DNA from 3 places in the Streptomyces sp. NBC_00287 genome. Region 1 is predicted to be linked to each of the others. Evidence: riboswitches for the same ligand, from Rfam matches in the RefSeq annotation. Region 1 holds a riboswitch; each other region holds the start of a gene.

Region 1 (3,266 bases):
GTGACCGGCTCTGCCATCGCCATCCCGCTCCTCGGCGCCTCGGGCGCGAGCGCTGCCGAGGGCACGACCTGGGACCGGGTCGCGGAGTGCGAGAGCGGTGCCTCCTGGAGCGAGAACAGCGGCAACGGCTATTACGGCGGTCTCCAGGTCACCCAGGAGAACTGGGAGCGGTACGGCGGCACGACGTACGCCGCCAGCGCGGACCAGGCCAGCCGCTCCCAGCAGATAGCCGTCGCCGAGCGCATCCTCGCCGACCAGGGTCTCGCCGTCTGGCCGACCTGCGGCCCGCTCTCCGGCCTTGACGCCGAGTCGGGTTCGGTCGACATCGACACGGGCGTGGCGAGCGATGAGCCCGCTTCACCCGACTCCTCCGCTTCACCCGACTCCTCCGCTTCACCCGATTCATCCGGTTTGCTGGACTCCATCGACGGCGACTCCTCCGACTCGAAGTCCGATTCCTCCCCCTCGCCCGAGGCTACGGCCAACTCGGCTAAGTCGGACAAGTCCTCCAACTCCCCGGAGGCTGGGGAGTCCGCGGAACCCTCGACATCCCCCGAGAGCGACCCCTCTCAGGAAGTCGACAGCGAACCCACAGCCACCCCAGGGCGGGACAACTCGGACAACTCCGGTCAGACCGAAGGTGATTCCGCCCTCACCGACACCGGCTCCACCACCGAAAACGGCACCGGCACCGGCCGCCATCGCGGCGAACCCGCCGAAGAGGGTGCCGAAGAAGCCGACGGCTCGTACGTCGTCCGCGTCGGCGACAGTCTCGTGGGCATCGCGGACTCCCTTGACCTGAACGGCGGATGGCGCGGCCTCTACGCCGCCAACAAGTCGACCGTCGGTACCGACCCGGACCTCATCCTTCCCGGTCAGACCCTTGAAGTAGGGGTCGAACCGGTCGAAAAGCAGCGGTAGTTCACGTCACGCTTCGCGCTGAATGTCCGGTTTGGCGAAAGTGTGGGATGAGTCTCAGAAGCCCTGATCGTCTTTGAAATTCCGCGGATCGCCTGTCTACGGTCAGGACCGCTCGCCAACACGAGCCCCGGCTGCCGCAACGCCGAATCCTGCCAGCGGCCGTACGGGAACAGTCGTCGCGTCATGCGCCGTAGGCAGGAGCGGGGGACCCAAGGTAAGCGCCGGGACCGGCAGTTGAGGCAGCTCAACAGACGGCACCGGCTTGGGGTGAAGCCGCGCGACCAGGAGCCGAAAGGCGACGGTCCGCGGCCGGGCAACTCAACCGGCCCGAACCCGACAGCTCACCTCGCAGGCGTCGGTGAGGGGATCGATCCATGCTGTTTTCCGGCAAGGGCAAGCACCGTCGTCCGTCCAAGGCCACTCGCGCCATCGCCATCGCCGGCGTCACCGGCGCCGCTGTCGCCGCCCCGCTGATGGCGGCCGGCAACGCCTCCGCCGCCACCGCCTCCGAGTGGGACACCGTCGCCCAGTGCGAGTCCGGCGGCAACTGGTCCATCAACACCGGCAACGGCTACTACGGCGGTCTGCAGTTCTCCGCCTCCACCTGGGCCGCGTACGGCGGCACGCAGTACGCCTCCACCGCCGACCAGGCCAGCAAGGCCCAGCAGATCGAGATAGCCGAGAAGGTCCTCGCCGGCCAGGGCAAGGGCGCCTGGCCGCACTGCGGCACCGGCCTGTCGAGCGCCGCGTACACCGGCGGCTCCAGCTCCACCGGCTCCACCGAGAGCAGCACCGAGACCCGTTCGACCGAGGAGCAGTCCGCCTCGCGTTCGACCGAGCGTCCGGCGCAGAAGACGCAGAAGACCGTCACCACCCCGACCGGCAAGAAGGTCAAGAAGGGCGACGGCGAGTACAAGGTCGTCAAGGGTGACACCCTCAGCACCATCGCCGAGGAGCACGACGTCAAGGGCGGCTGGGAGAAGCTCTTCCAGCTGAACAAGGACATCGTCGCGGACGCCGACCTGATCTACCCCGGTCAGCAGCTGCACCTCAAGTAATCCCGTAGCCGAACCACAGGCCCCTCATATCGGTGTCCTCCATACTGGAGGCCTCGTGAGGGTCACCCCCCGTCCCCACGGGCTCCCCGCTCCGGTGCGTGTTCCCCCGTACGCACCGGAGCGGGGTTTTCTTTTCCGGTAGTTCACCGCCCCTTTGTTCCGTGGAGAAACAATGGGTACCGTCTGTCCTTGTCCACGGGACGGTCGGTCGGCTGGCCTATGTCCCTCAGGCGGTTAGGCTCTAGTCGCAAGGCTCACTGCCCCGCACTTCCAGCGTCACATCCCATGAAGGAGATGCTCGTGCCGTCCATCGACGTCGTCGTAGCCCGGGAAATCCTGGACTCCCGAGGCAACCCCACGGTCGAGGTCGAGGTCGGCCTCGACGACGGCAGCACGGGTCGTGCCGCCGTTCCGTCCGGCGCGTCCACCGGCGCCTTCGAGGCCATCGAGCTCCGCGACGGTGACCCGAACCGCTACCAGGGCAAGGGTGTCGAGAAGGCCGTCCTCGCCGTCATCGAGCAGATCGGCCCGGAGCTGGTCGGCTACGACGCCACCGAGCAGCGCCTGATCGACCAGGCGATGTTCGACCTGGACGCCACCGACAACAAGGGCTCCCTCGGCGCCAACGCCATCCTCGGCGTCTCGCTCGCCGTCGCCCACGCCGCCTCCGAGGCCAGCGACCTCCCGCTCTTCCGCTACCTGGGCGGCCCGAACGCGCACCTGCTGCCGGTGCCGATGATGAACATCCTGAACGGCGGCTCGCACGCCGACTCCAACGTGGACATCCAGGAGTTCATGATCGCCCCGATCGGCGCGGAGTCCTTCTCCGAGGCGCTGCGCTGGGGCACCGAGGTCTACCACACCCTCAAGAAGGTCCTGAAGACGAAGGGCCTGTCCACCGGCCTGGGCGACGAGGGCGGCTTCGCCCCGAACCTGGACTCCAACCGCGCCGCCCTCGACCTCATCCTCGAGGCCATCAAGGAAGCCGGTTACACCCCCGGCGAGCAGATCGCCCTCGCGCTCGACGTCGCCGCCTCCGAGTTCTACAAGGACGGCGTCTACTCCTTCGAGGGCAAGGACCGCTCCGCCGCCGAGATGACGGAGTACTACGCCGAGCTCGTCGAGGCGTACCCGCTCGTGTCCATCGAGGACCCGCTGTTCGAGGACGACTGGGCCGGCTGGAAGACCATCACCGACAAGCTCGGTGACAAGGTCCAGCTCGTCGGCGACGACCTGTTCGTCACCAACCCGGAGCGCCTGGCCCGCGGCATCGAGGACGGCGCCGCC
Region 2 (3,266 bases), 2.6 Mb from region 1:
ACAGCAGGCGCCGCCCCCTCCGACCGCCGGGCGACCGAGATCGTACGGCGCAACTCGCCCCCTTCCAGCGCCCGCATCCCCACCGGCGTGACCGCCGTCCGCGCCACCATCTCCGGTACGACACCGACCCCGAGCCCCGCACTGACCAGCGCGCACACCAGCGCGTACACCGGGGTCTCCACCAGCACCGACGGCGTGGCCCCGGCCCGGGCCAGTACCGCCTCCACCCCCTGCCGGGCCGGATGATCCGGCGCCATGCTGATCAGTGGCTGCCCGGCGAGCTCGCTCAGCGGGAGCCGCGAGGTCCCCTCGGCCAGGGCATGCCCGGGGGCGGTCACCAGGACCAGCTCCTCCACCAGCACCGGCTCCAGCGTGACGGAGGCCGGCACCGCCACCGCTTCCGCCGGCTCGTAGGTGTGCGTCAGCGCCAGATCGATCTCCCCGGCGGCCACCGCGGCGACCCCGGCGGGCGGTTCGTGGTTGGCGACGGTCAGCTCCACATCCGGGTGGGCCCGGCGGAACGCGCTGAGCACCGGCGGCAGCAGATGGACGCCCGCGGTCTGGAAGGTGCCGAGCCGGAGCGTGCCCCCGGACAGACCGGTGAGGCGGGCCAGTTCATGCCGGGCGCGGTCCAGTTCGTCCAGCACCCGGCGGGCCCGCGTCACCAGCAGCTCGCCCGCGCCGGTGAGCCGGGCGCCGCGATGGTGCCGGACGAGCAGGGGTGTGCCCGCCTCCCGCTCCAGCTTCGCCAGCTGCTGGGAGAGTGCGGGAGCGGTGTAGCCGAGCCGCTCGGCGGCCCGGGTGATCGAACCGGCCTCGGCGACCGCGACGAGCGCCGCGAGCCGGGTGGGGTCGTACATGGTCCTGGCACCTGCCTAAAGCATTGCTTAAGGGAGACCCAGGATATTCGAAATACCTGCTGAAGGCTCAGTCGCGGCAGGCTGGCTGCCATGGATGGACAGCTCCTCGCCTTCACCGGGGTCGCCGCCGGCATGGTCGCCATGCCCGGGGCCGACTTCACCGTCGTCGTACGCAACGCCCTCGTCTCGCGCCGGGCCGGGATCGCCTGCGCCCTGGGCGTCGCGGGCGGGCTGCTGCTGCACACGGCGCTGGCGGTCGCGGGGGTCGCCGCGGTCCTGGCCGCGGTGCCTGCACTGTTCCGGACGCTCCAACTGCTGGGTGGCGCCTATGTGTTGTACCTGGGTATACGGACTCTGCTGGCCCTGCGCCGACCGCGGACGGCCGCTGTCGAGGAGGCGGCGACGGCCGCGCGTCCGCTGCGGCAGGGGTTCGTCACCAACGCCCTCAATCCCAAGGCGCCGATCACCTTCCTCAGTCTGCTGCCGCAGTTCGTGCCCGCCGGCGCACCCGCGCTGCCGCGCACGCTGCTCCTGGCGCTGATCGTGGTGGTGCTCGCCCTGCTGTGGTTCCCGGCCGTGGCACTGCTCGTGGACCGGCTCGGCCGCCGGCTGCGCCGACCGCGCGCCGCCCGGCTCGTCGAGACCGTCACCGGCACCGCGCTGACGGCCCTGGGCGCGCTGCTGCTGCTCGAGGCGGCGGCCTGAGCACCCGTCAGGGCGGCGGCGTGTCAGGGACGCCGCCGCCCGTCGGGGCAGCCGGTCAGCTCACCCGGCCGTACCAGACGCTCTTGGTCCAGATCTTCTGCAGCCTCACCACGTCCCCGGACTTCGGGGCGTGCCAGATCTTCCCCTTCCCGGCGTAGATGCCGACGTGGTAGACGTTCGACCCCGAGTGGAAGAACACGAGGTCGCCCGCCTTGCGGCTCTTGGCGGAGATGTGGCGCGACTTGTTGTACTGCTGGGCCGCCGTACGAGGCAGCTTCTTGCCCGCCTTCTTGTACGAGTACAGCGTGAGCCCGGAGCAGTCGAAGCGGTGCGGTCCGACAGCCCCCCACTTGTACGGGGAGCCCTGCTTGGAGGCCGCGACCTGGAGTGCCTTCGTCGCCGGTGTGGCCGCCTCCGCTTCGGCGGAGAGGCCAGGGGCCACGATCGAGCCGCCCACGGCGGCGATGGTGAGAGCCGAGGCCGTACCGGCCCGGGCCATCAGCGACGGGACACGATTGAGCGCAGTCATGCGCAACCCTTCGTCAGCCGCCTGTGAAGGATGACCTGTCGGATTCGGGCTGGCGAAGTTGCCCGGCCGCTGACGCGGCTTCACCCCAAGGGCTGCTCGGCACGGACTTCCGTGCCGGCGACCCGTCGTGCTCGGGTCCTCCACTCCTGCCGATCCACTCCTGTCGACCGGTCATCCGGGCGGCGGCAGGACTCGGCGTCCGCCCGGACCGCCCCGCCGCTGTGGCGGGGGCTTGTCGTCAGACAGGGATCTTGGCTCACGGATGTCCGAAAATCCCAACGGAACCGGGGATTTGTGGCGTTACTCACCACTCACCCGTTCGGGTGGACGCTGCTCCGTTCGAACTAGCGTCGAGGCGCCGGGGGATGCCCGGACCAGCATCGGAACGTCTGTTTCGGTTCTGAGGCTACGCGCGTTGCGCAACCCTGACGGGCCGGCAAAAGGAGACACGGCTACGCCGAAAGGGGGTACCTCGTTTGGTCCGTTTCAACTCCGGCCCGGACGCCTCGTCGCCACCGCGAGATGTCCGGACCGGGCCCACGTGCGTCAACTGTCCGAGCGCGGCGGCACCGTGACACGAGCCGTGCGGCGTTCGCCGTCCAGCACACGCAGCGCACGCGCCAGCGTGGGGGCGTGCACCTCGGTCTCGCCCCGCTGGTGCATGAGCGCCAGTGCGTCCCGCAGTTCGGCCGCCTTGGTGACCAACGCCTGGGCGGCGCGCAGCCCGCGGTAGGTGTCGCCGTGGTGCGCGGGGTTGATCCGCCCGAGCAGATCGACCACATCGAGGTAACGGTCGATCAACTCGCCCTCGGCGCGCGTCAGGGCGGGCAGGGGCGGCAGCTCCGGTGGCAGCATCCGCGGGTCACCTCATGGCCTTGCGGCTCGGGATGAGGGCGTCCACCAGGCCGTACTCCATGGCCGCCCGGGCGTCGAGCACCTTGTCCCGCTCGATGTCCGCGCGCACTTGCTCGGGGTCGCGCCCGGTGTGCCGTACGAGCATCTCCTCCAGGCGGGCCCGAATGCGCGTCAACTCCTCGGCCTGGATGGCCAGATCGCTGGCCTGGCCCTCGATCGGCTCGGGCAGCGAGGGCTGGCTGAGCACCACGCGTGCACCCGGCAGGGCGAACCGCTTGCCCGGCGTGCCCGCGGCCACCAGCACGGCGGCGGTCGGT
Region 3 (3,266 bases), 4.0 Mb from region 1:
CCTTCGAATGTGACCTACGCGACCGTAGGCAGGGGTTGACGGGCGGTGAGATAAGCCACTCCTAAAGCCTTCACCAATTCCGGAATAGACCTCGGATCAGGGCTGTTGAGGCGTCAATCGCCAGACGGAGTCAATCGCCGCACCCGGAAGTCAGTGATCCGGAAATGACTCCAGGTGGTACGGAAGGCGAAGTGCCCGCCCGTGTACGGCTCGGGGTCGGTGTAGTCGAAGACGAGCCGCCCGTTGTTCCACCACTGGACGGTCGGGCCGTCGGAGACGATCCGGACCCGGTTCGGCTCGTTCGGCACCAGCAGCGGCTCGGTGTAGTCGTAGAGCAGCGGACGCACCCCGGCCTCGCCGACGTACCGGCGCAGCCGCGTCGTGGTGTTGTAGTTGGCGCCGTAGCCGGAGTAGTACGTCTTGAGGTAGTCGTACTCGGCCAGCGCCCCGCCCCTCGGTGTGGCGAAGAGGTCGTCGGGGGAACGGACGTCGACGGCGTTCCAGAAGTTGTTGAGGTCGGAGACCCGGTCGTTGACCCCGCCCTCGGAGACGGGTGTGGCGGTGTACTCCAGGACGTACGGGCCTTCGAACCGCTCCCGGAACCAGATCGTCGCCCCCGCGGGCACGTCGACCTCCAGGGTGCCGCGGGCGGCGGTGACACTGCCGCCCTTCTCCAGTTCCACGGCCCATTGACGGAGGCCATGGTGGAAGTCGTCGCGGGCGAGGAGGCGGCGGTGGCGGGGCGACGCGCTCGCGGCCGCCGGGGCGAGGGCCGCCAGGGCGGCTCCGGCGGCCAGGGCACCGAATGCTCTACGTGTGGTCGTCATGGGACACGGCTCCTTCGGGTGATCAGCGACAGAAAGCGCTTACCCCTCGGAGGGCCGGACAACACCGAAGGCCGGACCCGGGGATCGGGGGTCCGGCCTTCGGAGGCGTGTCAGGCAGGTGGTTCTTCAGCGATACGTCCGTCAGCCGACGGAGACGCCCTTGGAGCTGAGGTAGGCGACCGGGTCGACGTCCGAGCCGTAGTCCGGCGTGGTGCGGATCTCGAAGTGCAGGTGCGGGCCGGTCGAGTTGCCGGTCGAACCGGAGAGACCGACCTGCTGGCCCGCCGTCACCGACTGACCGCTGGAGACGGACAGCGAGGACAGGTGGGCGTACTGCGCATAGTGGCCGTCGGCGAGCTGGATGACGACCTGGTTGCCGTACGCGCCCGCCCAGCCGGCCGAGACGACGGTGCCCGCGCCCACGGCCTTCAGGGAGGTACCGCTCGGGACGACGAAGTCGACGCCGGTGTGGTAGCCGCTGGACCACATGCTGCCCGCGACCTTGTAAGCGGTGCCGACGCCGGAGCCGGAGACCGGAGCGGTGAAGCCACTGGCGGAGGACTGGGCGGCCTGCGTGGTGGTGGTCGCCTTGGACTCGGCGGACTGCGAAGCCTCCGATGACTTGGCGGAGTTCGAAGAGGACTTCGCGGAGGACTTGGCAGCCGGCTTCTCGGCGGTGTCCGTCGTCGCGGCCTTCTTGCCGATCGACAACTTCAGGCCGGGGTGGATCAGCGCCGGGTCGTCGCCGACGGCCTCACGGTTGTCCTGGTAGAGCTTCTCCCAGCCACCGCTGACGTTCTGCTCGTTCGCGATCTTCGAAAGGTAGTCCCCCGACCGCACCGTGTACGTCTTCGCGACTGCCTTCTTCTTGGTGGCCTTCTTCTCGGCCGCCTTCTTGTCCGCGGTCTGAGCCGACTGGACCGACTGAACGGCCTTTTCCGAAACGGACTGCGACGGGGCCGCGTGGGCGCCGGTGGCTCCCAGGAACGGGAGGGCGAGCGCGGCGCCACCGGTTCCGGCGACGGCGATCGAGCGGGTGAAGCGCAAGGTCTTGGGACGGCGGTGCTTACCCTTCGCGGGCATGGCGAATTCCTCTCCGGCGCCTACGAGGTGAGCTGTCGGGTTCGGACTGGAGATGTCCGGCCGCGCGCTGGGCGCGACTTGACCCCAAGCCTGTTCCGGAGACCGGACCAGGCGGTGGTGCCTGTGGGTCCCCCGCTCCTGCCATGTACGGGTGAGTGTGTGCGGATTCCGAGCAGTGGCAGGATTCGGCGTCCGCTCGGATTGGTGGCGAACGTAAGCGACCAAGACGCAAAGGGACAAGCAGAAGGTTCCACCCGAAGGCATACCTCTTGATCCCTTGTGAGAATTCCCAGTCACTTTCTGTGCATTAAGGCATGCCCGGTTCCGGCAAATGCCCTTGAAAACCGCCTGAATTACGTGAACATGACGGGCGACGCTCGGTCACGAATATGACGCTGCTCACGTGACGATGCTCCACACTCCTTTATTCCAGAGCGAGTTGGAATGAAGGCTGCAATTCGGACAGAACACTCAGAAGCGACGCAGGCGGCGAAGTGTCACATCAAGGTCGACCAGTAAACCCGCGATGAATCAGCAGGGTTTCAACGTTGTTCGCCCGTTTTGCCTCATTCAATGGCCGGCCAGTACTCATGTCGTATCGTCGAGGCGTGCCCGTCGGCGAGCCGAGTCGGCGGGATCCGGTGGGAGGAGCCCAAGTGACGCAGCAGGTCCCGTCGACCGAGCCCGAGCTGGCCGCAGTGCGCAACTTCCGTGATGTGGGCGGGCTGCCGACCACGGACGGACGGCGGGTGCGGCACGGAGTGCTGTTCCGCAGCGGCCACCTCGCGCACGCGACCGAACAGGACGCGGCGTTCCTCGACTCCCTCGGCCTGCACACGATCTTCGACTTCCGCAACGCAGCGGACCAGAAGCTGGAGGGCCCCGACGTCGAGCTGCCGGGTGTCCGGAATGTGAACCTCCCGCTGACCGACCCCGCGGACGGCGCCGAGTTCTGGAAGATGGTCCGCGACGGCGAGATCGAGCAGCTGCGGGAGATCCTGGACGACGGCAAAGCCGCGAACCGGATGATCGAGTCATATCGCACGATCGTCAAGGAGCGCACCGCCGAGCACTCCCAGGTGCTGCACTCCCTCGCCGAGGACAGCGTCCCGGCCCTGATGCACTGCGCGGCCGGCAAGGACCGGGCCGGCCTGTCCATCGCGGTGACGCTGCTCGCCCTGGGCGTCGAGCGCGAGGCGATCCTCGCCGACTACCTGGAGTCGAACGCCAAGCACCGTCGCTACAAGGTGCAGCGCAACAACACCTACACCCCCGAGGTCATGGAGCTGCTCAGCCCTCTGTTCGACGCGCGCGCCGAGTACCTCACGGCGGCCTTCGACACCATCGAGGCGACCT

The links. A riboswitch is a leader RNA that binds a small molecule or an ion and turns the genes downstream of it on or off. The one in region 1 is predicted to bind cyclic di-AMP.
Region 2: it holds a riboswitch for cyclic di-AMP, as region 1 does, so the genes downstream of both, OHT76_RS06490 (C40 family peptidase) here and OHT76_RS18180 (transglycosylase family protein) in region 1, are expected to answer to the same signal.
Region 3: it holds a riboswitch for cyclic di-AMP, as region 1 does, so the genes downstream of both, OHT76_RS36490 (LysM peptidoglycan-binding domain-containing M23 family metallopeptidase) here and OHT76_RS18180 (transglycosylase family protein) in region 1, are expected to answer to the same signal.

The regions. Positions count from the first base shown of each region.
Region 1 covers NZ_CP108053.1:4,010,138-4,013,403, reverse strand. The annotation lists gene OHT76_RS18185 (transglycosylase family protein) at 1-921, shown strand, start outside; cyclic di-AMP (ydaO/yuaA leader) riboswitch at 1,098-1,291, shown strand; gene OHT76_RS18180 (transglycosylase family protein) at 1,296-1,979, shown strand; gene eno (phosphopyruvate hydratase) at 2,280-3,266, shown strand, end outside.
Region 2 covers NZ_CP108053.1:1,444,577-1,447,842, reverse strand. The annotation lists gene OHT76_RS06500 (LysR family transcriptional regulator) at 1-860, opposite strand, end outside; gene OHT76_RS06495 (LysE family translocator) at 951-1,565, shown strand; gene OHT76_RS06490 (C40 family peptidase) at 1,621-2,094, opposite strand; cyclic di-AMP (ydaO/yuaA leader) riboswitch at 2,098-2,224, opposite strand; gene OHT76_RS06485 (hypothetical protein) at 2,641-2,949, opposite strand; gene OHT76_RS06480 (ATP-dependent Clp protease proteolytic subunit) at 2,957-3,266, opposite strand, start outside.
Region 3 covers NZ_CP108053.1:8,053,393-8,056,658, reverse strand. The annotation lists gene OHT76_RS36495 (DUF6250 domain-containing protein) at 114-827, opposite strand; gene OHT76_RS36490 (LysM peptidoglycan-binding domain-containing M23 family metallopeptidase) at 969-1,910, opposite strand; cyclic di-AMP (ydaO/yuaA leader) riboswitch at 1,915-2,078, opposite strand; gene OHT76_RS36485 (tyrosine-protein phosphatase) at 2,567-3,266, shown strand, end outside.